DNA from 4 places in the Ferrovibrio xuzhouensis genome. Region 3 is predicted to be linked to each of the others. Evidence: predicted binding sites of a transcription regulator. Region 3 holds the regulator's gene; each other region holds the start of a gene.
What was found. Region 3 encodes PhoB, which activates phosphate uptake and scavenging genes when phosphate is short. Its sites were predicted from a motif close to TNTCATAAAACTGTCA; they were not measured.
Positions count from the first base shown of each region.

Region 1: ACFOOQ_RS07440 (Na/Pi cotransporter family protein) is a predicted target of PhoB. The motif match lies at 5,754-5,769, and genes of this name have one in related genera.
Region 2: ugpB (sn-glycerol-3-phosphate ABC transporter substrate-binding protein UgpB) is a predicted target of PhoB. The motif match lies at 2,675-2,690, and genes of this name have one in related genera.
Region 4: ACFOOQ_RS07700 (CHAD domain-containing protein) is a predicted target of PhoB. The motif match lies at 4,452-4,467, and genes of this name have one in related genera.

Region 1 covers NZ_JBHRYJ010000001.1:1,498,514-1,506,219, forward strand. Annotated here, with positions in the region: gene ACFOOQ_RS07420 (hydantoinase B/oxoprolinase family protein) at 1-1,135, opposite strand, end outside; gene ACFOOQ_RS07425 (hydantoinase/oxoprolinase family protein) at 1,132-3,099, opposite strand; gene ACFOOQ_RS07430 (NAD(P)/FAD-dependent oxidoreductase) at 3,111-4,568, opposite strand; gene ACFOOQ_RS07435 (LysR family transcriptional regulator) at 4,462-5,346, shown strand; gene ACFOOQ_RS07440 (Na/Pi cotransporter family protein) at 5,899-7,605, shown strand; gene ACFOOQ_RS07445 (PAS domain-containing protein) at 7,706-7,706, shown strand, end outside.
Region 2 covers NZ_JBHRYJ010000001.1:462,965-470,670, reverse strand. Annotated here, with positions in the region: gene ugpE (sn-glycerol-3-phosphate ABC transporter permease UgpE) at 1-297, opposite strand, end outside; gene ugpA (sn-glycerol-3-phosphate ABC transporter permease UgpA) at 297-1,178, opposite strand; gene ugpB (sn-glycerol-3-phosphate ABC transporter substrate-binding protein UgpB) at 1,245-2,585, opposite strand; gene ACFOOQ_RS02210 (M48 family metallopeptidase) at 2,702-3,433, shown strand; gene ACFOOQ_RS02205 (multidrug effflux MFS transporter) at 3,444-4,658, shown strand; gene ACFOOQ_RS02200 (alpha/beta hydrolase family protein) at 4,655-5,704, opposite strand; gene ACFOOQ_RS02195 (transglycosylase domain-containing protein) at 5,710-7,706, opposite strand, start outside.
Region 3 covers NZ_JBHRYJ010000009.1:81,782-89,487, forward strand. Annotated here, with positions in the region: gene metF (methylenetetrahydrofolate reductase [NAD(P)H]) at 1-491, opposite strand, end outside; gene ACFOOQ_RS23135 (ArsR/SmtB family transcription factor) at 488-1,486, opposite strand; gene ACFOOQ_RS23140 (MlaC/ttg2D family ABC transporter substrate-binding protein) at 1,723-2,352, shown strand; gene phoB (phosphate regulon transcriptional regulator PhoB) at 2,439-3,161, opposite strand; gene phoU (phosphate signaling complex protein PhoU) at 3,158-3,880, opposite strand; gene pstB (phosphate ABC transporter ATP-binding protein PstB) at 3,900-4,673, opposite strand; gene pstA (phosphate ABC transporter permease PstA) at 4,697-5,539, opposite strand; gene pstC (phosphate ABC transporter permease subunit PstC) at 5,544-6,515, opposite strand; gene pstS (phosphate ABC transporter substrate-binding protein PstS) at 6,772-7,706, opposite strand, start outside.
Region 4 covers NZ_JBHRYJ010000001.1:1,557,800-1,565,505, reverse strand. Annotated here, with positions in the region: gene ACFOOQ_RS07710 (PAS domain S-box protein) at 47-2,323, shown strand; gene ACFOOQ_RS07705 (GNAT family N-acetyltransferase) at 2,320-4,005, opposite strand; gene ACFOOQ_RS07700 (CHAD domain-containing protein) at 4,528-5,976, shown strand; gene ACFOOQ_RS07695 (phosphodiesterase) at 5,980-6,798, opposite strand; gene ACFOOQ_RS07690 (ABC transporter ATP-binding protein) at 6,893-7,706, opposite strand, start outside.

The DNA of each region.
Region 1 (7,706 bases), on a different contig from region 3:
CGCCGGTGCCGGCAAAGGCGATCACCGCCGCCACGCCAGCATTGGCCGCCGTCGCCGCGGCCGGAGCGATACTGCTCCAGGCGCCGATGATGGCGTTGCAGGCGAGCTTGACCGTACCGGTGCGGGCATTCACCGCCGCCGGCCAGCGCGGATTGACCACGCTGCCCTCCGGCAGCACCAGGTCGAGCGGCGCCAGGCAGCCGGCATTGTTCGGTGCATCCGGTGCCAGCGAACGCATGAAATACAATGCCGCCGACAGCACCGCGGCAGGCGCCGCATTGACCGGCCCGCGGGTCTGCGATGCGGAGCCGGTGAAGTCGATGCGCAGCCGGTCGCCGCGTTTCTCGACCGTCACCCGGATCGGCACCGGATCATCGCCGACGCCATCGCTGTCGAGGGCATCTTCCCACTGGCCGGTGCCATCCGGGCAGGCCAGCAGCGCCTGCCGGGTCAGGGCTTCCGCCTGCATGATCAGGGCATCGCAGAGCGCGCCGAAACTGCGGCCCTCGCGCGCGGCCAGTGCCTGCAGTTCGCGACTGCCCAGCGATGTCGCCGACCATTGCGAGGACAGGTCGCCCAGCAGCAGGTCCGGCGTGCGGCTGTTGGCCACCAGCAGGGCCTCGAGCTGCCTATCGAGCACGCCATTGCGATGCGACCGCATCGGCGGGATGCGCAACCCTTCCTGGAAGATCGAGGTGGCATGCGGCGGAATCGAGCCCGGCGTGATGCCGCCGACGTCCTGGTGATGCAGGCTCGCCGCGGCAATACCGATCATTTCGCCATCCAGAAAGATCGGGCGGATCAACGTCAGATCAGGCAGATGGGTGCCGCCGGCGAACGGATCGTTCAGCAGATAACCGTCACCCTCCTGCATGGTGCCGGCCGGAAACCGCTGCAGCACCGCAGCGACGGCCGGGATCAGCGATCCCAGTAACAGCGGCAGCGAGCGCGCCTGCGCCAGCAGCCGGCCATCGGGCAGGAACAGCGCCGCGGCGCCGTCGCCGGCCTCGCGCGCGATGGCCGAATAGGCGCCGCCGATCAGACTGTCCTGCATGCGGTCGGACGCCGCCTGCAGCGACAGCCGCAGCGGCTCGACCCGTGGCACCAGCGCGGCTTGCAGGCGCGTTACCGTCATGCCGCGCCCTCCAGATGGTGGATGGCTGCCCTGCCCCGCGCCTCACGCTGCAGCTCAAGGCCGTCCTTTGTCTCACGGCAGGTCCACCCGGCCGGGATCCAGATGCTGGTCGTCTCGGTGAAGACGGCATCCGGTCCCGGCCGTTCGGCCGCTCCGGCCGGCAGGGAAGCCCCGGCCGGCAGCGGCGACTGCAGCATGGCAGCCTGGATTACCCATTGGCCGCGCAGGCGCAGCAACTGGCGGGGTCGGTCAAAGGCATGGCCGCGCACACGGGCATGTGCCTGATCGAACCTCTGGGCCAGCGCCGAGACATCGTCACGCCGCGGATCGAACGGAATCTCCAGCGCGGCCGACTGGCCCTGATAGACCGCCTCGACCGACCATTCGATGGCCGCCGTTGCACCGGCATGGCCGGCCACCGCCTGCACTACGGCCATCAGCGCCGGCCAGTCTGTCGCGCTGATGGCAATGTCGAGCGCGCGCTCTTCTGCATTCATCTGCGCGGCCGCAAGACAGCCCAGCGCCGAAACAACCGCGGCATCGGGCAGGATCGTCACCTGCGTGCTGCCCAGAAGATCCGCCACCTCGGCGGCATGCTGCGCCCCGCCGCCGCCGCCGGCGATCAGCCGGGCAGCGGTCGGATCAACGCCATGATGATAGGCATGGGCCTTGATGCCTTCCGCGATCATCGTCGCTGCGGTCGCCACCACGGCCTGCGCCGCCGCGATGATGTCGCAGCCCAGCTCCCCTGCAACGCCGGCCATCACCGCGCGCGCCGCGACCATGTCGAGCGACAAGCCGCCGGCCAATTGCGTCGGCAGGCGGCCAAGCACCATCAGCGCATCCGTCAGGGTCGGCACTCTGCCGCCGCGGCCATAGGCAGCCGGTCCGGGCAGGCTGCCCATCGATTGCGGCCCCAGCCGCAGGGCGCCGGCACGGTTCACCTGCACAATGCTGCCGCCGCCCACCGGCACCGACAGGATATCCGCCGCCCGCAGGCTGACCGACAGCCCGCCGATCGCAACCTGCCGGCCACAGATGATGCCGTCGGGTCCGATCAAGCCGAGATCCGTGCTGGTGCCGCCCGTCTCCACCGAGATGCAGGCCACACTTCCGTCGTCCGTCATGCGGTGCAGCCGGAAGCCGCTCATCGCCGCAGCCGGGCCGGCGAGTGCCAGCCGCAAAGGCGCCGCAGCAGCATCGGCCGGCAGGTGCAGCGACGCATCGGATGTGACAATCGCCGGCTCAGGCAGGCCACGGTCGCGCAGACCGGCACCCAGCGCATCGAGGTAGCGGCGTGTCGACGGTTTGGCATAGGCATCGAGTGCCGTGGCGAGGAAACGTTCGAATTCTCCCGGCGCCACATCGACCTGATGCGACAGCGAAACCGCAAGATCGTGACCGGTCGCCGTCAAGGCGGCCCCGACCGCAAGCTCATGCGCCGGGTCACGGGTAGCATGCAGCAGGCAGACCGCCACGGCCTCGGCACCGTTGGCGACAATGCGGCGGGCGACATCGGCCAGCTCGGCCGCATCAAGCGGCTCGGTCTCCCGGCCGGCAGCATCGCGGCGGCCGCCGATCTCGAAGCGCAGGGCGCGCGGAAACAGTGCAGCCGGCACCTGCGGTTCCGGCGTCAGGGTATAGAGCGCTGCCCGATTCTGGCGGCCGACCGTCAGCACATCGCCGAAACCGCGATTGGTGATGACGGCCACTGATGGCGCTGTCTGTTCAAGCAGCAGATTGGTGACCAGGGTCGAGCCGTGGATGATGCGGCCGACTGAGGATGGCACAATGCCCGAGGCCTTCAGGGCCTCGTCGATGGCGGACAGCACCGAGATGGCGGGGTCGGCATCGCTGCGGGGAATCTTGCGGCGCTGGGCATGGCCGGCGTCGGCGACGGCGACGACATCCACATAGGTGCCGCCCACATCAATGCCGATCGACCAGGATGCCGTGCCGTTCAATCCGCCCTCCCCTAGCTGAACCGGTCTGGCCGGAATGGCGTCAGGTCGATTTCCGGCGGCCGCCCGGCGACCAGGTTGGCGATCTCGCGGCCCGTGCTGGCGCCGCCGCACATGCCGACATGGCCGTGCCCGAAGCCGAGCCAGGCATTCTCCGCCCGCGGCGCACGGCCGATCACCGGCATGCTGTCGGGCAGGCAGGGGCGATGGCCCATCCACAGGCTGGTGCTGCTGGTATCGAGATGGGGAAACAGTTCCCGCCCCTTCTTCAGCAGCGCCTCGGCACGGGCATAGCGGGGCGGCTCCTTCAGGCCGGCCAGCTCGACGGTGCCGGCAAGCCGCAGGCCCATCGCCATCGGATTGACCATCATGTTGTATTCCGTGGCCATCACGGTGCGGCCGAGCTGGAGATTCGAGCTGGCCACGGTGACATGGTAGCCGCGCTGCGATTCCAGCGGCACGCGCGCGCCGACCCTGGCGGCCAGTGCAGCCGACCACGCGCCGGCGGCGATCACCACGCCATCCACCGGCAGGCTCTCGCCATTGTCGAGGCGCAGGGCGGAAACCGTGCCGCCCTTTTTGTCAAAGCCCGTCACGCTCTGGCGCAGATGGCTGGCGCCATCGCGCAAAGCCTGGGCGTAGAGCGCCTTCACGAGCGCGGATGGATCGGCAGCCGAGCCGTTGTCGGGCGCATAATGGCCGAAGCGGAAACGGCCCTTCAGGTCCGGCTCCATCTCGGCGAGTTCATCGCTGTCGACGTCGCGTAGCTCGACGCCGAGACTGCGGCGCAGGTCCATGCCCCATTTCCACTGGTCGGCGGCCTGCCGCGACGAATAGACATAGAGACAGCCGCTGCGCCGCACGAGACCGGTGGCGCCGGCGCGCTGCAGCAGCGGCTCATAAGCCTCGAAGACCGGCTGCAGCAGTCCGCGCATCGCCGTGGCAATACGGGTGACCTCTTCTCTTGTCGACGCGCGCAGGAATCGCACCAGCCAGGGCAGTACTGCCGGCAGATGCGCCGGCCGGATGGTCAGTGGCCCCTCGGGGTCGAGCAGCCACTTCGGCACCTTCTTCCACATCCCGGGCATGCCGACCGGCAGGCAGGCACTTGGCGACAGCGAGCCGGCATTGCCGAAGGAGCAGGCCTCGCCCGCCTCGCGGGGATCAATGAATGTCACCTGATGGCCATCCCGCTGTAACCAGGCCGCCGCACAGGCGCCCACAATACCGGTACCGATTACAGCAATATGCATGCCATCCCCCGCCACGGCGTCGCCTCGTGTCGACGCCATCCTGACTGGCATTGTCAGAGCGGTAGACGTATCATACAAATGAATTCTACTTCTGTTTTCATAAGGTAATCTTATGAATATCACCCTCCGGCAGCTGCGGGCCTTCTGCGACGTCGCCCAGACCGGCAGCTTCACCCTGGCCGCCCGCCGCATGCTCCTGACCCAGTCGGCGGTCAGCATGCTGGTGCGCCAGCTGGAAACCGAATTCGGCCTGGCGCTGTTCGACCGGGTGAAACGCCGGGCACAGCTCACCGAAACCGGGCGCCAGCTGCTGCCGATCGCCGAACGCATGCTGGGGGATTTGCGTGAGGTGGTGGATGGCGCTGCCGATCTGCGCGCCCTGCGCCGCGGTACCCTGCGGCTGGCCGTGCCGCAGATGCTGGCCTGCTCCTGGCTGCCGCCGGTGCTGGCGCGATACCGATCCCTGTATCCGCAGATCGCCGTGACGGTGACCGACACCACCGCCGACCGCGTGGTCGAAACCGTACGCCAGGGCGAAGCGGAAATCGGCATCGGCCCGGAGCGGCCGGCACCGGATACCGTGCAATCGGACCTGCTGTGGCAGGAGCGCATGCAGTGCGTCTGCCCGGCCAGCAGTCCACTGGCACAGCGCGCGCAGATCGACTGGGCCGATGTCGCCGATGCCGACTGGATCCTCTATTCCGACACCTTCAGCGGCCATCTCGAACGTACGGTCTGGGCCGGCATGTCGGTGCATCTGCCGCGCACCACCCAGGTCCGCTACCTGCCGACCGCTCTGGCGCTGGTCGGCCAGGGCATGGGCGTCACCGCGGCACCAGGTTATGCGGAGCCCTTCGGCCGGCTGTTCGGCACCGTCTTTGTCGATATCGCCAACCCGGTGATGCTGCGCAGCTTCCTGCTCTACACCAAGAAGGGCTACGACCTGTCGCCGGCCGCCCAGGCCTTCCGCGAACTGGCTGAACAGAGCAGGGCGTAGGCAACACGGGGGGACGCGTTGGATTGCCTGTTCGCCAAAATACTGAAAGCCCAATACCCCGGATGTCGATCCGGGGCGTCGATATGCGTTCGGGACATCATTTCGGGAAATCTGGGACGCTTAAGGGGACGGCCGATAGCAGGCCAAGGCCCCCATCTGATGCGCTGCCAGGCCGGAGTGCTCTCCCATACTTGATACAGGGCCGCTGATCCCGAACCGCCATGAGCGCTCGGCGAGATGGGCCGTTGGCTGACCAGCCATGGCTTAACAGCCGAATTCCGAACCCCTTTTCCCGATAAGTGTTCATTTAATGCGGCAGAAGCTGTGCAGCGTTATGGCAGTCTGTGCAGGTAATGGGCCATTTCAGAGAGGCGCCGGAAAATCACCCATAAAACACTTGGGGCCACTGTCATATAGGTGTAATGATTCTGTAACATTCAGAATCCCGGGGCTTCCGGCCATGCTGTTCCTCCTCTGCGACGACGACCCCGACATCCGCGACGCAGGCGCGCCCCCCGCATCCCGTGCGCACCGCTGCCGGGGGGCCGCCGAATGACCCAGGGTGCGACCGACCTTCTGCTCAATCTCGTCGCCGGCGTCGCCCTGCTGCTGTGGGGCGTGCGCATGGTGCGCACCGGCATGACCCGCGCCTTCGGCGCCCAGCTGCGCCGCCTGCTCGGCCGCGCCATGCAGAACCGTTTCCGCGCCTTCGCCGCCGGCATCGGGGTGACCGCCCTGCTGCAGTCGAGCACGGCGACCGGCATGATCGTCGCCTCGTTCGCCGGCCGCGGCCTGATCTTCGGTCCTGCCGCCATCGCCGTGCTGCTCGGCGCCGGCATCGGCACCTCGATCAGCGCGCAGTACCTGTCGCTCGACCTGCACTGGCTCGGGCCGGCCTGCATCATCCTCGGCGTGACCGGCTTCTTCGCTGCCGAGGGCGGCCTGCCGCGCCATGGCGGCCGCCTGCTGATCGGGCTCGGCCTGATGCTGCTGGCGCTCGAGATGATCATCAATGCCTCGGCGCCGATGCGCGATGCGCCGGAACTCGCCGCCCTGCTGCAGCCGCTGGAGCGCGCGCCCCTGCTCGCCGTGCTGATCTTCGCGCTGCTGACCTGGCTGAGCCACGCGAGCCTCGCCACCGTGCTGATCGCCGCCTCGCTGGCGCGTGCCGGCACCATCGATGGCGCGCTCGCCGTGGCACTCGTGGTCGGCGCCAATATCGGCACCGCGATCTCGCCGCTGGTCGCAGCCTCCGGCCAGCCGCCGGCGGCGCGCCGCGCCCAGCTCGCCAACCTGATCGCACGGGTGATCGGCACGCTGGCCGTACTGCCTTTCCTGCACCAGCTGCCCGGCTGGCTGTCGGTGTTCGGCGACGACGGCGCACGGCTCGTGGTCAATGCCCATACCGCCTTCAACATCGCGCTGGCCGCGGTATTCCTGCCGCTGGTGCGTCCGCTCGACGCGCTGACCCGCCGCCTGCTGCCCGATCCGCCGGTGACCGATCTCGCCGCGCGGCCGCGCTATCTCGACAAGGCGGCGCTGGACACGCCCGGAGTGGCGCTGGCGGCGGCGGCGCGCGAGACCTTGCGCATGAGCGATATCGTCAGCCGCATGCTCGACGAAACGATGACGGTGTTTACCCGTGACGACGCCAAGCTGGCCAAGGCGGTCGAACACAGCGACGACGACGTCGACCGCCTGCACGAGGCGATCAAGCTGTATCTGACCGAGCTGTCGAAGCATGAACTCGACGAGGGCGAGAGCCGCCGCTATGTCGACGTGCTGACCTTCACCACCAATCTCGAACACATCGGCGACATCATCGACAAGAACCTGATGGAGCTGGCGCAGAAGAAGATCAAGAACAAGCTCGCCTTCAGCAGCGAGGGCCTGGCCGAGCTGACCGGCATCCACCGCCGCGTCGCCACCAACCTGCAGATGGCCTGCAACCTGTTCATGGCCGGCGACGTCAAGCTGGCGCGCCAGCTGCTGCAGGAGAAGGCCTCCTTGCGCGCGGCCGAGCAGCAGGCCGCCGAGAACCATTACCAGCGCATCCGCGAGGGCCGCACCGAAACCATCGAGACCAGCGCGATCCACCTCGACGTGATCCGCGACCTCAAGCGCATCAACAGCCACCTGACCGCGGTGGCCTACCCGATCCTCGAGCAGTGTGGCGAGCTGACCGCGACGCGGCTGCGCGCCGACGAACGGGCCGCGCGGTCGCTGCTGCCGGGCAAGGGCAATACCGGCCTGGCGTGAGCCGGCCGCCGTCGCGGAAAACCGCTATTTGAACAGTTTCTATATGTTATTCTAGCGAGCCGTGTGTTATGACCCTCCGCCGAGAGAGGGACCTTCGCCGA
Region 2 (7,706 bases), on a different contig from region 3:
CGAGATGGCGATCTTGCCGATGGCGATGGCCAGCGACATGATGATGCTGTTCACCATCAGCATCAGGGCCGGCGAACTGCCGCCCGCCATGACGTTTTCCGGCCCGTTGAACAGGGCGGCGGCCAGATTGTGGAACAGCAGGTCGCCGGGCAGCAGCGGCATCGGCGCCTGCATCACGTCCTGCAGGGTATGCGAGGCCGCGACGACCGCCAGGTAGATCGGAAAGACGACGATGGCGATCGATACCAGCATGATCGCGTGGCTGAAAAAATCGGCGACGGGGCGGCGTTCGATCATCAGTAATGCACCCGGCGCTCGATGTAGCGGAACTGCATGACGGTCAGCACGATCACGATGGCCATCAGGATCGCCGACTGGGCCGCCGATCCGCCCAGGTCCTGGGCCTCGAAGCCGTCATACCAGACCTTGTAGACCAGGATTTCGGTCGCCTTGGCCGGGCCGCCGCGAGTGGTGGCATGGATGACGCCGAAGGTCTCGAAGAAGGCGTAGGTCATGTTGACGACGATCAGGAAGAACAGGGTCGGCGTCAGCAGCGGCAGGATGATGGTCCAGAAGCGGCGCGTCGGGCTGGCGCCGTCGATGGCCGCCGCCTCGATCAGCGATTTCGGGATCGACTGCAGGCCGGCCAGGAAGAACAGGAAATTGTAGGAGATCTGCTTCCAGGTTGCCGCCAGAACGACGACGATCATCGCCTGGGTGCCGTTGAGCAGGTAGTTCCAGTCCACGCCGATGCGGGCGAGGAAATAGGCCAGCACGCCGGGACCGGGCAGGAAGATGAAGCCCCAGAGCGCGCCAGCGACGGCCGGGGCCACCGCGTATGGCCAGATGATCAGGGACTTGTAGGCGGTGGCGCCGCGCACGATGCGGTCGGCGGTCACTGCCAGCAGCAGTGACAGGCCGAGGCCGAGGCCGGCCACCAGAACACTGAAGATCGCCGTGGTGATGATTGAATGCAGGTAATATTCGTCGGTCAGCACGATCTGGAAATTTTCCAGGCCGACGAAATGCGACACCGTGCCGAAGGCGTCCTCGCGCAGCAGCGACTGGATGATCACCTGGCTGGCCGGCCAGATGAAGAAGATCAGGGTGATGGCGATCTGCGGGGCGACCAGCAGATAGGGCAGGACCCTGTTATTGAAGACGACTCGTTTTTCCATATCGCGCCATAGAAGAAGCCCGCATCCGGCAAGTCAAGATGCGGGCTTCCCCCCTGTTACAGCAGATTAACGCTTGTTGTCGCGCTCGAACTGGCGCAGCAGCTTGTTGCCGCGTTCGACGGCGGTATCAAGTGCTTCCTTGGCGGTCTTCTTGCCCGCCCAGACGCCCTCGAGCTCCTCGTCGATCGCATCGCGGATCTGCACGAAGTTGCCGAGCCGCAGGCCCTTCGAATTCTCGGTCGGGGTATGCAGGGTCATCTGCTTGACCGAGGTGTCGGTGCCCGGATTGGCGGCATAGAAACCCGACACCTTGGTCAGCTCGTAGGCCGCCGGGGTGATCGGCAGGTAGCCGCTGTTCTTGTGCCACCAGCTCTGGGTCTCAGGCGCCGAGAGATAATCGAAGAACGCCGCGGCGCCCTTGTATTCGGCCGCGCTGTGCTTCGCCAGCACCCACAGGGAGGCACCGCCGATGATCGAATTCTGCGGCGCGCCCTTCACATCGGCATAATACGGCAGCATGCCAATGCCCCAGTTGAACTTGGCCTGGGTCTTGACTGTGGCGTAACCGGCCGAGCTCTGCATGAAGATGGCGCATTCGCCCGAGACGAACTTGGCCGCAGACTCATCCTTGCGGCCGCCATAGACGAACAGGCCTTCCTTGGCCCATTTGGCAAGGTTGCCGATATGGCGGACCTGCAGCGGACCGTTGAAGACCAGCTGGGTGTCGATGCCGCCAAAGCCATTCGACTTGGTGGCGAACGGCACGTTGTGCAGGGCCGAGAAATTCTCGAGCTGCACCCAGCTCTGCCAGCCGGTGGTCAGCGGGCAGGCAACGCCCGAAGCCTTCAGCTTCGGCAGGGCGACGGCCATCTCTTCCCAGGTCTTGGGCGGATTCTCGGGATCAAGACCGGCTTTCTTGAACGCGTCCTTGTTGTAGTACATGACCGGGGTCGACGAGTTGAACGGGAAGGACAGCATCTGGCCGTCCGTCGTCGTGTAGTAGCCGGTCACCGACTGGATGTAGGTAGCCGGGTCGAACTTGTAGCCGGCATCGTGCATCACCTTGTAGACCGGAACGATGGCGCCCTTGGCGGCCATCATGGTCGCGGTGCCGACCTCGAAGACCTGCACGATGGTCGGGCCCTTGCCGGCCCGGTAGGCGGCCATGGCGGCGGTCAGGGTCTCGGAGTAGTTGCCCTTGTTGACGGCAACCACCGTGTACTTGTCCTGACCTTTGTTGAAGTTGTCGGCGATTTCCTTGACCAGCTCGCCCAGGCGGCCGCCCATCGCGTGCCACCACTGGATTTCGGTCCGGTCGGCCGCGAGTGCCCCGCTGGACACCGCGCAAACGGCCGAAGCGGCCAGCATCGCGAGCGCGGTGCGCGCGAGTTTCCCTGTCGATTTCATATTGCTGTCTCCAATGCTAAAGAATCCACCCGAGTCGTGGAGAGCGACTTTTTTATGGTTCGTATGACGACAGTCATGCGGCGTTTATGTTACGGTTATATGACAAGGACCAGTCTTTGGCCAAGCAGATTTCCGCATCGGTCGAAATCGGCCCCGACAGCCTGTCGCTCGGTGGCCGCAGCTTTCCGTTCCAGGTCAGGCGCGACTCGCGGGCCCGCCGCATGTTGCTGCGCGTCATGCCCCGCGACGGCGCCGTGGTCCTGGTCCTGCCGGTCCGCGCCAGCCTGCGGTCCGGCCAGCGGTTTGTGGTCGAACAGGCCGACTGGATTCTCGCCCGTCAGGACGAGCGTCCGGCCGTCCAGGTCTGGGAGGACGGGGCCTCGCTGCCCCTGCAGGGCATTGCCCATACGATTCGCCACCGGCCGGACCTGCGGGGCGGAGTCTGGCTGGAAAACGGCGAAATCCATATCAGCGGCCAGGCCGAACACCTGCCTCGCCGGCTGCGTGACTGGCTCAAGCGGCGGGCCCGGGACGAATTCGGTGCTGCAGCGCGGGATATGGCCGCCGGCCTCGGGGTGGTGGTGCGCCGGGTCACCGTCCGCGACACCCAGAGCCGCTGGGGCAGCTGCTCCTCGCACGGCAACCTGTCCTTCTCGTGGCGGCTGCTGATGGCGCCGCCGCTGGTCACCCGCTACCTGATCGCCCACGAGGTGGCCCATCTGCGCCACATGGACCACAGCGGCGCCTTCTGGCGGCTCTGCGCCCAGCTGCTGGGCGGCGAGACCGACCTGCGGGCGGCCCAGCTGTGGCTGCGCCGCCACGGCGCCGCCCTGCACCTGCACGGCTGAGCGGGCCGCGATGCGCCCGCTGTCCCGCGACTCGACCGCGCTGATCATCCTGCTCGGTTTCATCACCGCGCTCGGCCCGCTCAGCACGGACATGTACCTGCCGTCGCTGCCCGGCCTGACGGCGGTGTTCCAGACCGATGCTGCCGCGGTACAACTGACGCTCAGTGCCTTTCTCGCCGGCTTTGCCGTCACCCAGCTGATCTATGGCCCGGCCTCCGACCGCTTCGGCCGCCGCCCGGTGCTGCTGGCCGGCATCGCCATCTTCACGCTGGCCTCGGTCGGCTGTGCCTTCTCGACCAGCATCGGCATGCTGATTGCCTGGCGTTTCGTGCAGGCGCTGGGCGCCTGTTCGGGCGTGGTGCTGGGCCGTGCCATGGCCCGCGACCTGTTCGAGGGCGCGGCCGCGGCACGTGCGCTGTCGATGATGGCGATGACGCTCGGCGTCACCCCGGCGGTGGCACCGATCTTCGGTGGCTGGTTCTTCAGCCGCTTTGGCTGGCAGAGCAATTTCCTGGTGATGGCGGTGCTTGGCCTGCTGCTCGGCCTCTGCGTGCTGCTGCTGCTGGCGGAAAGCAACCGGCGGCCTGACCCGACTGCCACCCGCATCCGGCCGATGCTGCGCAATTTCGCGACACTGGCGGGACATGCGCGCTATCGCGGCTTCGTGCTCTGCGTGGCGTTTTCCTATGCCGGGCTGTTCGCCTTCATCTCCGGCTCGGCGTTTACGCTCAGCCGTGTCTTCGGCGTTGGCCCGCTCGCCTATGGCTACTGCTTCACGCTGATGGTGATCGGTTATGTCGGCGGCGGCTTCCTCGGCACGCGCCTGACCTACCGGCTCGGCGTCAATGCCATGCTCGGGCTCGGCGCCGCTCTCTGCGCTGGTGGCGGCCTGCTGATGGCGGCGCTGCAGACCTGGGCCTGGGCGGCCGGGCAATCCTGGCACTGGTTCAGCCTGGTGGGACCGATGATGCTGTTCTCGGCCGGGGTCGGCCTGACCATGCCCCAGGGCCAGGCCGGTGCCTTGCAGCCGTTTCCGCAGATGGCGGGCAGTGCCGCCTCGCTGATGGGCTTCGTGCAGATGACGGTGGCGGCGCTGGTCGGCATCGGTGTCGGCCATGCGCTGAATGCGACGGCCCTGCCGCTCAGCTACAGCGTTGCGGCCTGCGGCGTGGCGACGCTGCTGTCGTTCCTGCTGATCGTCAACCGCGCGGCCGGCGAGGGTTAGCCGCCGGCCTGCAGACGGGCCTGCAGCCATTCGGCCAGCCGGTCGCGGATGGCGTCGCTGACCGGTCCCTCGAAGCCCGGTTCGCTGTCGGTATCGACCGGCTTCAGGTTGTGGCTGACGCCCGGTACGATGAACACCGCATGGTCGTCACGACCGCGCTGCAGCAGCGCATGATCGAGCGCCAGTGCATCCTTCTCGGGCGACACCTGGACATCGCTGGCGCCCTGCAGGATCAGCACCGGGCCGGCAAAGTCGCGGGCCAGCGCCGCCGGATCGACCGCGAACTGCGCCTGCATGAACGGCCCGATATAGAACGGATAGAGCGGCTGCAATGCCGGCGGCACGGAATCAGGCACCTTGCCGGTCATGCGGATCGCCTTGATCACGCGATCATTGGCCGAGAGGAAGAATCGCCGCTGCTTGTCGGTGGTCTTGTCGGCCTTCAGGCTGCGGGTGATCTGGTCGCGGATCAGCTGGTCGATCCGCCGGCCCGGCGTGGCCGCCAGCACCAGCGCGGCCGGCGGCCGGCCCTGCTGCTGCAGGGTCTGGGCGGCGACCAGGGCGATCAGGCCGCCCTCGGAATGGCCGAGCAGGGCGATGCGGCGGGCATCGACGCTCGCCTGCCCGGCGAGGAAGGCCTCGGCGGCCAGTGCATCGCCGACGAAATTCTCCCAGCGGAAGAATTCGGCATAGTCTTTCTGGTCGGCCGGCAGGCTGGCGGCATTGGCATACATGCCGCGCTTGTCGTAGCGCAGCGAGGCGATGCCACGGGCGGCCAGCAGGTCGGCGATCTGGCGCAGCAGGTCGGTGCGCAGGGCCGGCGGCTGGTTGCCGTCGCGGTCGGTCGGCCCGCTGCCCTGCAGCAGCAGCACGGCAGGCACCGGCTTTGTGGTGTCCATGGGCAGGGCGAGCGTGCCCGCCAGCGCGATGCCGCCGGCGCCGGCAAAGCGCACCTGTTGGCTGGGGGTGGTTTCCGCGGCCTGCACGGCGGCGATCCTGCCAAGGATCAGCAGGCCGGTCACCAGCACAGCGAAGCGGCGGCGCATGGCGGTTATCGGACTGGCTGCGGGCCGGTCTGCCAGACCATGGTCGGTTCGCTGGCAGACGGCGAGGGGGCATAGTTGCTGACCGGTGCGGCCTGCGGCACTGGTGCGGCCTGCGGCACCGGTGCGGCCTGCGGTATAGGCACCTGCGTCGGCGCCTCATTCCTGGCGCCGCCGCCGAACAGCCGGCCGATGCGGTCCCACAGGTTGTCGAGGCTGAGGCCGCGGCTGGGCGGCGCGGGCAGGGCGCTGACCGGCTGGCCCTTGAGGGTGGCGGCCATGAAGCCGTGCCAGATCTGTGCCGGCAGGCCGCTGCCGGTGACTTTTTTCATCGGCGTATTATCGTCGTTGCCGACCCAGACGCCAGTGACCAGATCGGGCGTATAGCCGATATACCAGGCGTCGCGGTAATCCGAGGTGGTGCCGGTCTTGCCGGCCGAGGGGCGGTCGAGCCGGGCGGCGCGGCCGGTGCCGGTCTCGGTGACCGCGCGCAGCAGGTCGTTGATCTCGCCAAGCGCATCATCGTTGATCATGCGCGCGACGCGGCCGTCGCCGGTGCGCTGGTACAGCAGGTTGCCCTGCCGGTCGTGGATTTCCAGCACGCCATAGGGCTGCACGGCATAGCCGCCATTGGCAAAGGCGGCATAGGCGCCGGTCAGTTCCAGCACGCCGACCTCGAAGGCGCCGAGCGCCAGCGCCGGCTGCGGCTTGAGGTCGCTGGTGATGCCGAGCCGACGCGCCGTCTCGATCACCCTGTCACGGCCGACCTTCTCGCTGACCTGCACGGCCACGGTATTGATCGAATGGGCGACCGCCGCGCGCATGGTCATGGTGCCGTGGTACTGGCCGTCGTAATTGCGCGGTCGCCAGTTGCCGATGCTGATCGGCCCGTCGACGAACTCGTCATCCGGGCGGATGCCGCTCTCGACGGCGGTCAGGTAGACGATCGGCTTGAAGGCCGAACCCGGCTGGCGCCGCGCCAGCGTGGCGCGGTTGAACGGGCTTTCCAGGTAGTCGCGGCCGCCGATCATGGCGCGCACCGCGCCGTCGGGGGTGAGCGAAACCAGCGCCGCCTGGCCGGCATCGAGCTTGTCGCCGTCCCGGTCCATGACGCGATCGACGGCGCGCTCGGCCTCGCCCTGGGCGCGGGAATCCAGCGTGGTCACCACGGTCAGGTCGCCGTGATTGCGGCCGACCAGCTGGTAGACCTCGTCGACCACCCAGTCGGCGAAATAGCGCGCGCTCGGCAGCGGGATGCGCGAGCGGGCGAGCCGCGCCGGCTGGGCGATCGCGGCCTTGGCCTGCGCATCGGTGATGAAGCCGGCATCGGCCATGTTCAGCAGCACCTGGTCGGCGCGCGCCTGGGCCGACTTGATGTTGCCGGTCGGCGCCAGCTTCGACGGCGCCTTCAGCAGGCCGATCAGCATGGCGCATTCGTTGAGCGACAGTTTTGCGGCAGGCTTGTCGAAATAGCGCTGTGCCGCCGCCTCGACGCCATAGGCACCGGCGCCGAAATAGACGCGGTTGAGATACATCTCGAGGATCTGGTCCTTGCTGAAATGCTTCTCCAGCCAGAAGGCGAGCAGCAGTTCCTGCACCTTGCGTTTCAGCGTGCGGTCGCGGTCGAGGAAGACGTTCTTGGCGAGCTGCTGGGTGATCGTCGAGCCGCCCTGTACGACGTGGCCGGCGCGCAGATTGGCGTAAGTCGCGCGCAGCAGGCCGATCGGATCGACACCGAAATGGCTGTAGAAACGGCGGTCCTCGGTGGCGATCAGGGCCTGCGGCAGGGCGGGCGGCAGGGCTTTCAGCGGCTGGTGCTCGCCATACAGGTCGCCATAGGTGGCCAGCACCATGCCGTCGGCAGCCTTCAGCGTCAGCGAGCTGCGCCGTTCGATGATGTAGAGGTCGTCGAGATTGGGCAGGTCATAGGCATACCAGGCGACCAGCCCGCCGAGCACGACGACGCCCCAGATGCCGGCGATCAGGCCGAGCCGGGACAGCCGGC
Region 3 (7,706 bases):
CGCGGCGAGCCGCTGTCCGGATGGCCTTCCGGGTAGCAGCCGACGCTGATCTCGAAATCGCCGATCTTCTTCAGGCCGGCGATCAGGTCGGTGGAATTGGCATAGCCCTCGGGATGGGCGACGAAACCGCCGCTGCCTTCCGGCGCATCGCCGCGGAGCGCAACGATATGGCGGATGCCGGCCGCCCAGTAATGCTGGGCGACGTCATCGACTTCGGCCCTGGCCGCGCCGACGCAGGTCAGGTGGGCGGCCGGCTTCAGCCCGGTCTCGTTCAGGATGCGCACCACGGTGTTATGGGTGCGCTCGCGGGTCGAGCCGCCGGCGCCGTAGGTGACCGAGACGAAGCGCGGCGCCAGCGGCGCGAGGCGGGTGACGCTGCGCCACAGGCTCTCCTCCATCTCGGCGCTCTTCGGCGGGAAGAACTCGAAGGAGACCTTCAGCGGGCCCGGGCGGCGGGCGGCATAGGCAGTGGCGTCTGGCAGGGCGGTCATGCGGCGGCACTCTTGTCGGAACGGGTCAGGGCGGCGATGGCGGCGCCCGGCTTGCGGGCGCGCCAGATATGCACGGTCAGCGGCTGGCCGGGCAGCGCGATCACCGGATCGGGCTGCAGGCCGGCGGCCTCGCACCACACGCGCAGCTCGGCATCGGCAAAGCCAAGCCGGCGGTGGGCATGGCGGGCGCGCAGGTCTTCGAGATCATGCGGCGCGAAATCGACGATGACGATCTGGCCGCCGGGCCGCACCACGCGGGCGGCCTCCAGGATGACTTTCTGCGGCTGGTCGGCGAAATGCAGCACCTGGTGGATCACCGCGGCATCGACGCTGGCAGCATCGAGCGGCAGGGCATACATGTCGGCCTGGCGGACCTGGCAATGGCGGATGCCGGCGCGTTCCAGGTTGGTGCGCGCGACGCTCAGCATGTCGCGGCTGAGATCGACGCCGATGCCGCGCGTGGTCTGCGGCGCCAGCACCTCGAGCAGCCGGCCGGTGCCGGTGCCGATATCGAGCAGGTCGCCGGCCGGGCCTTCGGCGATCAGCCGTGCCACGACGGTTTCGACCTGGGTTTCGTCGACATGCAGCGAACGGATCGCCGACCATTGCGCGGCATTGTCGCGGAAATACTGTTCGGCCGTCTCGGCGCGGCTGCGCTTGACGGCAACCAGCCGTTCGCCGTCGCGGGCCAGCGTCGCATCCTCGGCCGGCAGCAGGCCGGACAGCGCATGCACCAGCGGCGCCCCGGCCAGCCGGTCGCCGACGCGGTAGAAGGCCCAGGTGCCCTCGGGGACGCGCTCGAGCAGGCCGGCCTCGCAGAGCAACTTCAAGTGCCGCGAGACACGGGGCTGGCTCTGGCCGAGGATCTGGGTAAGCTCGGTGACCGTCAGTTCCGCCTGGGCGCAGAGCGCCAGCAGCCGCAGCCGGGTCGGCTCGGCGGCCGCCCGCAGGGCAGCCATCAGGGTATCGAGGGTCAGGGCGGGATTCGGGCTCATTCTGTGAATTATATAAACATATCTTTATGTATTTGTATAGAGCCCAAAGACCGTCCCTTTGCTGTGATGATGGTGGCCAGCCGCAAAAGAATCATGGTCTGACAGCCGCCGGCGCGGTATTTTCTGCGCCGGCCGGGTTTCGCACCTTGCCCAAAAAGTCTTGCCTATCCATATCTTACCTGTCTTGTCCGTGTGTCGCTGCCTTCTACCGCCCCCGCTTGCCAGACTGGATCCCCATGTTTTCGCATCTGCCTGCCCGTCGCCCCCTCCTTGCCGGTTTCGCCGCGCTCTGCCTCGCCCTGGTGGCCGGCCTCGCCGCCCTGCCCGCCCGCGCCGACGGGGCCACGCCGGACGACTTCATCCGCAAGGTCGGCGGCCAGACCCTCAGCGCGCTGAGCGACCGCAAACTGACTGCCGAGAAGCGCGAAGACCTGGTGCGCGACCTGCTGACCAATTACCTCGACCTCGACGCGGTCGGCCGCTTCTGCCTCGGCCGCTACAGCCGCAGCCTGAACGACAGCCAGAAGCAGGAATACGGCAAGCTGTTCGAGGATTACCTGGTCAAGGTCTATGCCCAGTTGCTGTCGCAGTATAACGGCGAGACCATGACCGTGCGCGATGGCAGCCGCCCGGCCGGCAACGACATGCTGGTCGACTCGCAGATCAACCGGCAGGACGGGCCGCCGATCCGCGTCGAATGGAAGCTGCATGACAAGAATGGCAAGCCGCTGCTGACCGATGTGATCGTCGAGGGCGTGTCGATGGCCTTCACCCAGCGTCAGCAGTTCGAATCGGTGATCCAGAACAATGGCGGCAAGGTCGATGCCCTGCTGGCGGCGATGAAAAAGCAGATCAGCAAGCGCTGAGCGCGCGGACCTGCCAAGCATCACTCACGACAAAGCCGGCCGCGTTTCCGCGGCCGGCTTTTTTCATGGCTTGCCGGGCCGGCGGCTCAGGCGTTGGTCAGCGCGCCGGCCGGGGTCAATTCCAGCGCATAGCCGGCCGAGCGCACGGTGCGGATGATGTCGTTCTCGCCGGCGCCGTTCAGCGCCTTGCGCAGGCGGCGGATATGCACGTCGACGGTGCGCTGCTCGACATAGATGTCGCGGCCCCAGACCGCATCGAGCAGCTGGTCGCGCGACAGCACGCGGCCGGGATGCTCGAGGAAATACCGCAGCAGGCGGAATTCGGTCGGGCCGAGATGCACGTCGCGGCCGTTGCGGGTGACCTTGTGGGTGGCGATGTCCATCACCAGGCCGCCGTAGGTCAGCACCTCTTCGGCCAGCGCCGGCCGGATGCGACGCAGCACGGCACGGATGCGGGCCAGCAGTTCGCCCGGGCTGAACGGCTTGGCGATATAGTCGTCGGCGCCGGCATCGAGACCACGCACGCGGTCGGCTTCCTCGCCACGCGCCGTCAGCATGATGATCGGCACGTTGCGCGCATTGGGATCGCGGCGCAGCTGACGGCAGACCTCGAGGCCGGACAGCCGCGGCAGCATCCAGTCGAGCAGGATCAGGTCGGGCAGATGCTCGGCCACCTTGAGCAGGGCCTGCTCGCCGTCCATCGCCTCGTCGACGATGTAGTTTTCCTTCTCGAGATTATAGCGCAGCAGCGCCAGCAGGGCCGCCTCGTCCTCGATCACGAGGACGCGCGGCTTGACGGCAACATTCATTGCTTGCCTCCCGGTGCCGCCACGATCGCATAGGCGGTGTCGTCACCTTTCGGACGGTCCTCGGCCGGCATCTCGCCCTTCACCGTGTAGTGGATCAGCTCGGCCACATTGGTGGCGTGGTCGCCGATGCGCTCGATGTTCTTGGCGATGAACAGCAGATGCGTGCAGGCGGTGATCGAGCGCGGATCCTCCATCATGTAGGTCAGCAGCTCGCGGAACAGGCTGGTATACAGCTCGTCGACTTCCTCGTCGCGGTCGCGCACCGCATCGGCCTTGGCGGCGTCGCCGGTGATATAGGCGTCGAGCACGTCCTTGATCAGGGCCTGCACCATGGCCGCCATGCGCGGCACCGCATGCACCGGGCGCACCATCGGCGCCTGGTTGAGCGCGACGCTGCGTTTCGCCACATTGGCGGCATAGTCGCCGATGCGTTCGATTTCCGAGGAAATGCGCAGCGCCGAGACGATCAACCGCAGGTCGTTGGCCATCGGCTGGCGGCGGGCCAGCAGCTCGATCGCCAGATCGTCGACCTGGTTGCGGATGGCGTCGATCTTGGCGTCGCTCTGCACGATCTCGCCGGCGAGGTCGCTGTCGCGCTTGACCACCGCCTCGACGGCGCCGGCCAGTTGCGATTCGGCGATGCCGCCCATCTGGACGATCAGGGTCGACAGCTTCTTCAGCTCTTCGTCGTAGCTCTGGACGATATGTTGTGTCGGCATCGGTCGATCCTCGCTCAGCTCAGCCGAAGCGGCCGGTGATGTAGTCCTGGGTCTGCTGCTTCTCGGGATGCGTGAAAAGCCGCTTGGTCTCGCCGTATTCGATCAACTCACCCAGATACATGAAGGCGGTGAAATCCGAGGTCCGGGCCGCCTGCTGCATGTTGTGGGTGACGATGGCGATGGTGTAGTCGTTCTTCAGCTCATCGATCAGTTCCTCGATCTTGGCGGTCGAGATCGGATCGAGCGCCGAGCAGGGCTCGTCGAGCAGGATGATTTCCGGCCGCACCGCCACGGTGCGGGCGATGCACAGGCGCTGCTGCTGGCCGCCGGACAGGCCGAGGCCGGAGGTATGCAGCTTGTTCTTCACCTCTTCCCAGAGCGCGGCGCGGCGCAGCGCGCTTTCGACGCGCTCGTCCATCTCTTCCTTCGAGATGCGCTCGTAGAGCCGCACGCCGAAGGCGATGTTCTCGTAGATCGACATCGGGAACGGCGTTGGCTTCTGGAACACCATGCCGATCTTGGCGCGCAGCAGGTTGATGTCCTGGCGCGCGTCGAGGATGTTCTCGCCGTCGACCATGACGCGACCCTCGGCACGCTGCTTCGGGTACATCTCGTAGATGCGGTTGAGAATGCGCAGCAGGGTCGACTTGCCGCAGCCCGACGGGCCGATGAAGGCCGTGACCTTGCGGTCATGCAGCGGCAGAGTGATATCCTTCAGCGCCTTGGTATCGCCGTAGAAGAACGCCAGATTCTCGATCGAGACCTTCGGCTTCTGCATATCGGTAACGGTCACGGGACGTTCTGCGGTTGCGACGATCATTTGCTGGGCTGCCTTCCTGCCAAAGCGCGGGCACCGATGTTGAGAGCGAGAATGGCAAGCGTGATGACCAGGGCGCCAACCCAAGCCAGCTGCTGCCATTCCTTGTAGGGACTGAGGGCGAACTGGAAAATGACGACCGGAAGATTGGCCATCGGTGCATTGAGGTCGTTGCTGTAGAACTGGTTGTTCAGCGCGGTGAACAGCAGCGGTGCGGTCTCGCCGCTGACCCGGGCCACTGCCAGCAGGATGCCGGTCAGCACGCCGTTGCGGGCGGCACGATAGGCAACCCGGCGGATCACGAAGTAGCGCGGCGCACCCAGTGCGGTGGCCGCCTCGCGCAGGCCGTTCGGCACCAGGTTCAGCATGTCCTCGGTGGTGCGCAGCACCACCGGGATGACGATGATCGCCAGCGCCACGGCTCCGGCCCAGGCCGAGAAGTGGCCCATGCGGATCACCATCACCTCGTAGACGAACAGGCCGATGATGATCGACGGCGCGCTGAGCAGCACGTCGTTGATGAACCGCACCACCATCGCGAGCTTGGTGGACCGGCCATATTCGGCCAGATAGGTACCACCGAGAATGCCGACCGGCGTGCCGATCGCCACGCCGATCCCCGTCATCAGCAGGCTGCCGACAATGGCATTGCGCAGGCCGCCGGCCGCGCCGGGCGGCGGCGTCATCTCGGTGAAGACATCGAACGACAGGCCGCCAAAGCCCTCATACAGCAGGGTGCCAAGGATCAGCACCAGCACGAAGATACCGACCGCGGCGGCGAAAATCGACAGAGCAACGACGGCGCGACTGCGCAGGCGGCGGCGGGTGTAAAGGTCGATCATGACGTCAGCCCCCCTTCACGTTCATGCGCAGCAGCATGATTCGCGCTGCCGCCAGCACAATGAAGGTGATGACGAACAGGATGAAACCGAGCGCCACCAGCGACGAGGTGTACATGTCGCCGACCGCCTCGGTGAATTCGTTGGCAATGGTGGCCGAGATCGTCGTGCCCGGCCCGAGGATCGAGGCATTGATATGATGCGCATTGCCGATCACGAAGGTGACCGCCATGGTCTCGCCAAGCGCGCGGCCAAGACCGAGCATGATGCCGCCGACCACGCCGACCCGCGTATAGGGCAGCATGACGTTGCGGGCGACTTCCCAGGTGGTGCAGCCGAGGCCGTAAGCTGCCTCTTTCAGGACCGGCGGCACCGTCTCGAAGACGTCGCGCGTGATCGCGGTGATGAAGGGCAGCACCATGATGGCGAGGATCAGGCTGGAGGTCAGAATGCCGATGCCGTAGGGCGGGCCGGAGAACAGGTCCGACAGCAGCGGGATATGGCCGAAGATCGCGATCAGCGCCGGCTGCACATGCTGCTGCATGAAGGGCGCGAAGACGAACAGGCCCCAGATGCCGTAGATGATGCTGGGGATGCCGGCCAGCAGTTCGATGGCGATGCCGATCGGGCGGCGCAGCCACATCGGGCAGATTTCGGTCAGGAAGATGGCGATGCCGATGCTGATCGGCACGCCGATCAGCATGGCGATGAAGCTCGTCACCAGGGTGCCGTAGATCGGCGCCAGGGCGCCGAACTTCTCGGTCACCGGGTTCCAGGACTCGGTGACCAGGAAACCGAGGCCGAATTTCGCAAAGGCCGGCCAGGCGCCCTCGATCAGGGCGACGATGACGCCGCCGAGCAGCACCAGCACCAGCAGGGCCGCGGCCAGGGTCAGGCCGTGGAACAGTTTGTCGGACGGGGTGAACCAGCGCGACGCGCTGGCGCGGTCGTTTGCCGCAACGGGGGTCGATACAGCCATGTCGGTCATTCTCCGCCCCCTAGCTTATCAGTCCGGGCGGCGCCTGACAGCGGTCCGCGGGTGTTCCGGTTACGCATCTGCCAGTGATCCATTTGCCAGTAAGGCATTTGACCGTCCATCGCTTGACCGCCTGTCGATCGTTCCGCGGCAACCGGCCGCCCCTAACTTTGTATCTTGTCGCTGCTTCGGGCGGCTGACCCGGGCAGACGGAAGACCGGGCGAACCCGGCCTTCCCTGCCCGTGCCAGACGGTACGCTTACTTGTTCTTGATCTGCTCGGCCCAGGTGCCTTCGACCATCTTGACCACCGACTCCGGCATCGGGATGTAGTCGAGTTCCTGCGCCATCTTGTCGCCATGCTTATAGGCCCAGTCGAAGAACTTCAGCGCCGCGGTCGACGCGGCCTTATCCGCCGGCTGCTTGTACATCAGGATGAAGGTCGCCGAGGTGATCGGCCAGGTCTTGTCGCCCGGCTGGTCGTTCAGGATCACGGCATAACCCGGGGTGCCCTTCCAGTCGGCATTGGCAGCCGCGGCAGCAAAAGCTTCCGAGGTCGGCGCGACGACCTTGCCGGCCTTGTTGGCCATCTTGGTGTAGGTCAGCTTGTTCTGCTTGGCATAGGCATACTCGACATAGCCGAGCGCGCCACCGGTCTGGGACGTCATGTTGGCGACGCCTTCGTTGCCCTTGGCGCCGATGCCGACCGGCCACTGCACCGCGGTGCTGGTGCCGACGTCGGCGGCCCACTTCTTGCTGACCTTGGACAGATAGTCAGCAAAGTTGAAAGTGGTGCCCGACCCGTCCGAACGATGCACGACGGCAATCGCGGTCGAGGGCAGGTTGACGCCGGGGTTCAGCTTCTTGATCGCCGGATCATTCCAGGCCTTGATCTCGCCCAGGAACATCTTGGCGAGGGTATCGCCGTCGAGGGCGAGCTCGCCCGGCTTGATGCCCGGCAGATTGACCACCGGCACGATGCCGCCCATGACCATCGGGAACTGCACCAGACCGGCCTCTTCGAGCTCGGCAGCCTTCAGCGGCGCATCCGAGGCGCCGAAGGTGACGGTCTTGGCCTTGATCTGCTTGATGCCGCCGCCCGAACCGATCGACTGGTAGTTCAGGCCGATGCCCGTGTCTTTCTTATAGGCGTCGGCCCACTTGGCGTAGATCGGATAGGGGAAGGTGGCGCCGG
Region 4 (7,706 bases), on a different contig from region 3:
TAGTACGGCAATCTGGGATTGAACATTTTATCCAGAAAGAAACGGAATGCTCAGCGACCATCTGCTCCGGGCAATCATCGACACGGCGATCGACGGATTCATCCTGATCGACGAGACCGGCCATGTGGCGCTGTTCAACCCGGCCTGCGAGAAGCTGTTCGGCTATCGCCCGGACGAGGTGATCGGCCAGAACGTCACCATGCTGATGCCGGAGCCGTATCACAGCGAGCATGACGGCTATCTGCAGCATCACCTGAAGACCGGCGAGAAGCGCATCATCGGCATCGGCCGCGAGGTGCGTGGCCGCCGCAAGGACGGCAGCGAATTCCCCTTCCAGCTCGCCGTGGGCGCCTTCGAGCGCGATGGCCGCCACATGTTCATCGGCGTGATCCACGACCAGTCGTCATGGCGCGACAGCGAGGCGGCCCAGCGCGACAGCGAGCAGCGCTTCCGCCTGCTGGTCGATACCGCCATCGACGGCCTGATCATGATCGACGAGGCCGGCCGCATCGCGCTGTTCAATCCGGCCTGCGAGAAGCTGTTCGGCTATCGCCCGGACGAGGTGATCGGCCGCAATGTCAACGTGCTGATGCCGGAACCCTATCGCAGCGGGCATGACGGTTACCTGCACCGTTATCGCGGCACCGGCGAGAAGCGCATCATCGGCATCGGCCGCGAGGTGCTGGGGCGCCGCAAGGACGGCAGCGTGTTTCCCTTTGAACTCGCGGTCGGCGAATACCGCCAGGACAAGACCAGCGTCTTCGTCGGCGTGATCCATGACCTGTCCCAGCGCCGCGCCAGCGAGGCCGGCATGCGCGACAGCGAGGCGCGTTTCCGCCTGCTGGTCGACTCGATCCAGGATTACGCGATCTTCATGCTGGATGCCGAAGGCAAGGTGCTGACCTGGAATGCCGGCGCCCAGAACCTGACCGGCTATACGCCGGAAGAGGCGATCGGCCGGTCCCGCGACCATTATTATCCCGATGCCGAGCGCCAGGCCGGTCTGCCGGACGAGACCCTGCGCACCGCCCGCGAAACCGGCCGCTACACCAATGCGGAATGGCGCCGCCACAAGGACGGCCACCGCTTCTGGGTCAATGTCGAGATCACGGCGATCCACAACGAAGCCGGCGAGCTGACCGGTTATGTCAACGTCACCCGCGACATGACGGCGCTGCGGCAGACCGAGGAACTGCAGGACCAGTTGCGCCAGGCCCAGAAGATGGAAGCCATCGGCCAGCTCACCGGCGGCGTGGCGCATGACTTCAACAACCTGTTGGCGGTGATCGTCGGCAACCTGGAACTGCTGGAGGACCGCCTGCAGGACGCTGACAGCCGCCGGCTGGCGCAGCAGGCCCTGCGCAATGCCGTGCGCGGCGCCGAACTGACCCAGCGGCTACTCGCCTTCAGCCGGCGGCAGAAGCTGAAGCCGAGCCGGATCGACGTCAACGCACTGCTGACCGGCATGCAGGAGATGATGCAGCGCAGCCTTGGCGAGACCGTGCAGGTCGAAACCCATCTGGCCGACGGTTTGCCGGCGGTCGAGGCGGATGCCAGCCAGCTCGAAAATGCCGTGCTCAACATTGCGCTGAATGCCCGGGACGCCATGGACAGCGAAGGTCGGCTGACCATCACCACCGCTTTGCAGGTGGTCTATGAACCGCGGCCGTCGGGCGACCGTACGATACCGCCCGGCAGCTATGTGACGATCGGCATCCGCGACACCGGCACCGGCATGCCGCCCGATGTGAAGGCGCGCATCTTCGAGCCCTTTTTCACCACCAAGGACATCGGCAAGGGCAGCGGGCTCGGTCTGTCGATGGTCTACGGTTTCGTGCAGCAGTCGGGCGGCATGATCGATGTCGACAGCGAGCCCGGCGATGGCACCGAATTCCGTCTGCTGCTGCCGGTGGCGGCTGCGGCCGGCGTGGAAAGCGTCACAACGCGGCGCTGCGTGCTTTGCGTCGAGGACAATCCCGATGTGCGGACCATGACCGTGGCCCTGCTGAAGACGCTCGGCTACGCCGTGCTGGCGGCGGCCAGCGGCCCGGAGGCACTGACGATCCTGCAGCGGCCGGTGTCGGTCGACCTGATGCTGACCGACATGATGATGCCAGGCGGCATGGGCGGCGTTGCACTGGCCGACAAGGCGGTCGAGCTGCGGCCGGGCCTGCCGGTGCTGTTCATGTCCGGCTCGCTCAGTGATGACGCGCTGCGCGGCACCCGGCATGCCGGCAGGACGAAGGTGCTGCACAAGCCGGTGCGCAAGGCGGCGCTGGCCGAAGCGATCGGCGAACTGCTGCCGGGCAGAAAAGCCGATTAGGCTTCGGTTGGGTCTTTCCAGGTGACGCTGTAGAGATCGAAGCGGCGGTCCTTCAGGTTCTGCACGGTGCCTGACTGGCGCGCATTGGCCAGGCTGTCGAGCTGCAGGTCGGCAATCGCCACCATCTCGACATTCGGCGTGGTGTCGGCGGCGATGCCGTCGCGGGCGAAGGGAAAGTCGCAGGGTGTCAGCACGCAGCTCTGGGCATACTGGATGTCCATGTTCTCGACATCGGGCAGGTTGCCGACATTGCCGGCCATGGCGACATAGCACTGGTTCTCGACGGCGCGTGCCTGGGCGCAATAGCGCACCCGCAGCCAGCTCTGCCGCTCGTCGGTGCAGAAGGGGATGAACAGGATCTGCGCGCCCTGGTCGGTCAGGTGGCGGCCAAGTTCGGGGAATTCCGCGTCATAGCAGATCATCACGCCGATCGGGCCGCAGTCGGTCTCGATGGCGTTCATGGTGTCGCCGCCGGTGATGTTCCACCAGTAACGCTCGTTCGGCGTCGGATGGATCTTGCGCTGCTCGTGCACCGAACCGTCGCGCAGGCAGACATAACAGATGTTGTAGACGCGGCCATCCGTCGCATCGCGGGTCGGATGCGAGCCGCCGATGATGTTGATGTTGTAGCTGACCGCCAGTTCGCTGAACAACGTGCGGATGCGGTCGGTATAGTCGGTCAGGGCGGCGATCGCCTCGGCGGCCGGGGCGCGCTTGTTCTCGATCGACAGCAATTGCAGCGTGAAGAGTTCCGGGAAAACCACGAAGTCGGCCTTGTAGTCGGCCACGGCATCGACGAAATACTCGACCTGGCGGGCAAAGTCGTCGAACGCAGCGATGGCGCGCTGCTGGTACTGCACGCAGGCGACCCGCACGGTATTCTGCTGGCGCAGGTTGGGACTGGCGGCGACATGGTCTTCCTCGCCGACCTGCGGGTTGCGCCACAGCATATGGGTGGCGAAGCCGCGCGATTCATGGTCGGAGGTCAGGTAGTCGCGCAGCACGCCGATCGGCTCGAAGCCGTTGCGCAGCTGGAAGCTGATCACCTGGTCGCGCAGGCGGCCCTCGCGGGCGAGTTCGACATAGCGCTCGGGTGAACGCACCTGGTTCCAGCGCCTACTCAGGCCCGGCATGCGGCCGCCGAACACGATGCCCTTGAGCCGCAGATGCTGGCACAGCTGCTTGCGCGCGTTGTATAGCCGCTGGCCGATGCGCAGGCCGCGGTAATCCGGGTCGACGCAGATTTCCATGCCGTAGAGATAGTCGCCTTCCGGATCGTGGCGCGAGGCATAGCCGCGACCGGTGATGCTGACCCAGTCATGCGGCTGCAGGGCGAGCCGGCCGCCGATGCGGAAGGTGGCGCAATAGCCGACGATGGCGTCTTCATAGACGGCGACGAACTGGCCGTCGGGGAAATGATGCTGGTGGCCGCGCAGCTGGGCGATGGAATAGGCGCCGTTGCTGCCGAGTGCAGCATAGACCTTGGCGGTCAGCGCGCGGATCGCCGCCATGTCCTTCGGTGTCGCATTGCGCACCACCAGCTTCGGCCGGCTGCTGCCGCTGCGGCGTGTGGGACCCGGGATGCTGCCGGCCTCGGCCGGCGCTGCTTTGGGTGCCGGCTTGGGGATGGCGGCCTTGGCAGGCGCGGGCTTGGTGGGGGTCTTGCGGGGTTTCTGGGCCATGGGTCTCTCGCGATTTGCTCGTTCTTGCCGGCTGCCCGTCCGGCCGTGCTGCCGGCCGGGGCCGGCATGAGGCAAAAGGCAGGCGGGCGCCGGAGCAGGACTCTGGCGGCGGGCGAGGCATCGGTCGGCGATGCCTGCGAGTGTGGTCGGCTGGTCCGGGTGGACCGGGGGAGGCAGGAGGGGGCCGCCCGGCGGCTCCTGGGGGGAATAGGAGGGGGGTGCCGGACGGCCCGAACAGGCCTGCTGAACTGACTGCCTGTTGTTCGATGGGGGTATTCAAGCCGGCAAAAAGGGCGGAATTAGGGCGTCCGATGACAAAATGCGAAAACCGCCTGTCTGGCTGGCGATCCGGTCAGGCTGCCGGTCGCTGCGGGTCCGGGCGGTTCTGGCGGGCCGGCCGCGCCAAGGGCCGTGACGGGAGCGCCGGAACGGGCCGCAGGGCGTGCTGTCGCGAAACTGTAATAATAGTAAAACCCTGAGTTATTTGACTTATTTTCCGGGGGTCCGGTAGAGTGCGCGGCCATGAGCGTTCCCCCCGCTTTGCTGCATCTGGCGATCCCGCCCGGCAGCCTGCGCCGTGCCCGGCGCCATCCGCGCCTGGCCGCCCTGTCCGGACAGCGGAGCGCCGTTTCACGTCCTGCCCTGACCGTTGAAGATACCGCCGGCCGTGCCTTCGCCGCCGCCGGCTGGCTCTGCCTTGGTGTCGCGGATGCCGCGACACAGCGCCACGAAACCCTTCCGGTCGCCGGCCTGCCGCTGAAGGATGCACCGCCGCTCGACGACAGCAGGACGATCCTCGCCGAGGGCCAGGCGGAAATCACCGGCCGGCTGCTTGCCGACGGGCTGGAGCTGCGACTGGTTCACCAGCGACTGACCAGAGGCGACGAGACCGCCGACTGCGGCGAGATCCTGCTGCAGGGCCCCGCCGATGCCGCCATTGCACTCGCGCTGGCGCTGGCCGACGACCTGCCGCTGGCCTGGAGCGGCGCCCCGCCGCTGATCTCGGCCGTCGCCGCGCTTGGCATCGTCGAGCCGCCGCCGCTGCGTGCCGGCCCGATCCCCTTCGACCTGCCCGGGGATGCCGACACGCTTGCCATGTTCTGCGCCATCGTGCGGCACTGCCTGCTGCAGTTCGACGGCAACATGCTGCCGGTACTGCGCAACCGCGACATCGAGGGGGTGCACCAGATGCGCGTGGCATTGCGTCGCCTGCGCTCGGCGCTCAGCCTGTTTGCGCCGGCGCTGCCGGCCGCGCTGACCGACCCGCTGATCGCCGAGCTGCGCTGGCTGAACGGCCCGCTCGGCCGCAAGCGCGATATCGACGTATTCCTGGCCGAAACCCTGGTGCCGCTGAGTGCGAAGCTGCCCGACCCCAAGGGCCTGCGCCATCTCGCCACCGTGCTGGAGGATCGCCGCGAGGCGGCCCAGGTGGCACTCGATGCCGCGCTGCGCTCGCCGCGCTGCCTGCGGCTGCGGCTCGGTTTCGAGGATCTGCTGCTGAAACTGCCACAGGCGGTGACGGATTCCTGGGATACGGCGCTGCGCGAGGCGGCGACCCAGCCGGCGCGGCGCTTTGCCGCCGCGCTGCTGCAGCGGCGCGCCCGCAAGGTGCGGAAGCTCGGCAAACGTCATGACGAGCTGGATGCCGAATCCCTGCATGTGCTGCGCATCCAGGCCAAGAAGCTGCGCTATGCGGTGGAATTCTTCCGCCCGCTGTTCGGCCGCAAATCGGTGCGGCGCTTCCATGGCGCGCTGGCGCAGCTGCAGGACTGCCTCGGCGCGTTGAACGACGCTGCGGTCGGCAACATGCTGATGCGCGACGTGCTGGCGGCGCCGGCCGGCGATCCGGCCGCAGCGGCCATCGCCGGCTGGTTCATCGGCCGCCAGGAAATGCAGCTCGCCCATCTCGGCGATGCCTGGAATATCTATGCGAAGACCGCGCCGTTCTGGAAGGACGCGCTGGAGGACTGAGCTTCAGTCGATCAGCCGGCCCGCGGGATCGAAAAACGGATAGGGACCGTCGTAGTCGCCGATCACCGCCGTATGGGTGACGAGGCGATTGTCGTGCCACCAGTGCAGCATGAAACCCGGCGGCTCCATGCGGAAGCAGCTCGGCGCGCTCTCGTCGATGTCGAGCGCCACCTGGTGCGCCGGGCTCGGGCAGGTCAGGGCCGGCCGGCCGCCGATATCGGCGCGGATGGTGCGGTGCAGGTGGCCGCAGAGGATCAGCTGCACCTGCGGATGCCGCGCCATGATCGCGGTGAACGCTTCACGGCCTTTCAGCCCGATCCGGTCCATATGGCCGATGCCGGTCACAAACGGCGGATGATGCATCATCACCAGGGTCGGTGCGTCGGGCTTCTGTATCAGTGTGGCATCGAGCCAGTCAAGCCGCGCGGCGCAAAGCTCGCCGCCGCCTTCGCCGGGGATCACGGTATCGAGGCCGACCAGCCGCAGCGGATAGTCGTCATCGATGGCGAACTGCAGGAAGCCGCTGTCCGGCAGATAGCCTTCCGACGCAAAGGCGGCGCGCATGCTGTCGCGGCCGTCATGATTGCCGGGGATGGCGATGATGCGCTGGCGCAGCGGTGCCAGGATCGATTTCAGATGATCGTATTCCTCGGGCCGGCCGAGGTCGACAAGGTCGCCGGTCAGCAGGATCAGGTCGGGCTGCGGCTTGAGCGCCAGCAGTTCGGCGACGCAGGCGCGCAGCATCGCCGCAGTATCGACCTTCTTGTAGGCCAGTTTGCCGGGCAGCTTGATATGGGTGTCGGTGATCTGGGCGATCAGCATGGGGGCTCCGTTGAGTCTTGTCATTCCCGCGCAAGCGGGAATCCCATTTCTGAATGGGACCCCGGATCAGGTCCGGGGTGACGATTCAATACTCCTACAGCACGAGAAGATTCTGCGCGGCGATCTGCAGGCCGACCGCCTCGCCATGGGCGAAGTCGCGGCGCTCGATGCTTTCGGCCACCAGCGGCTGTGCCTCGCCGACCTCGACGAACAGCCGGGTGCGGTCGCCGAGGAAGAAGGCCGCCGTGATGGTGCCCTGCAGCGGCGCGGCGTCCGGTGCGGTGATGCGGATGTCCTCGGGCCGGAACAGGATCTCGGTGGCTGCCGCCGGGGCCTGCGCCCAGGCCAGGTCGCCGGCGCGGCAGGAAAACACGCCGCCGCGGGTGGTGCCGGTCAGGCGGTTCATGGTGCCGATGAAGTCGGCAACGAACCGCGTCGCCGGTCGCTGGTAGATGTCGCGCGGCTTGCCGACCTGGGCGACGCGGCCATGCTCCATGACGACGATGCGGTCGCCGAGCGCCATCGCCTCGGCCTGGTCGTGGGTCACATAGATCGCCGTGATCCCCAGGCTGCGCAGCAGGGTGTCGATTTCGAGACGCAAGGTGTCGCGCAGCTTGGCATCCAGCGCGGTCAGCGGCTCGTCGAGCAGCAGGGCGCGCGGCCGCACCGCCAGCGCACGGGCCAGCGCAACGCGCTGGCGCTGGCCGCCCGACAGCTGGTCGATGCGGCGGTCGGCGAGTTGCTCGATGCGCATCATCGCCAGCATCTCGGCGACGCGGGCGCGGACGGCGGCGGCCGGGCTTTTGCGGATGCGCAGGCCGTAGCCGATATTCTCGGCGACGCTCATGTTGGGGAACAGCGCATAGGACTGGAACACCATGCCGACGTTGCGCTTCTCGATCGGCTGG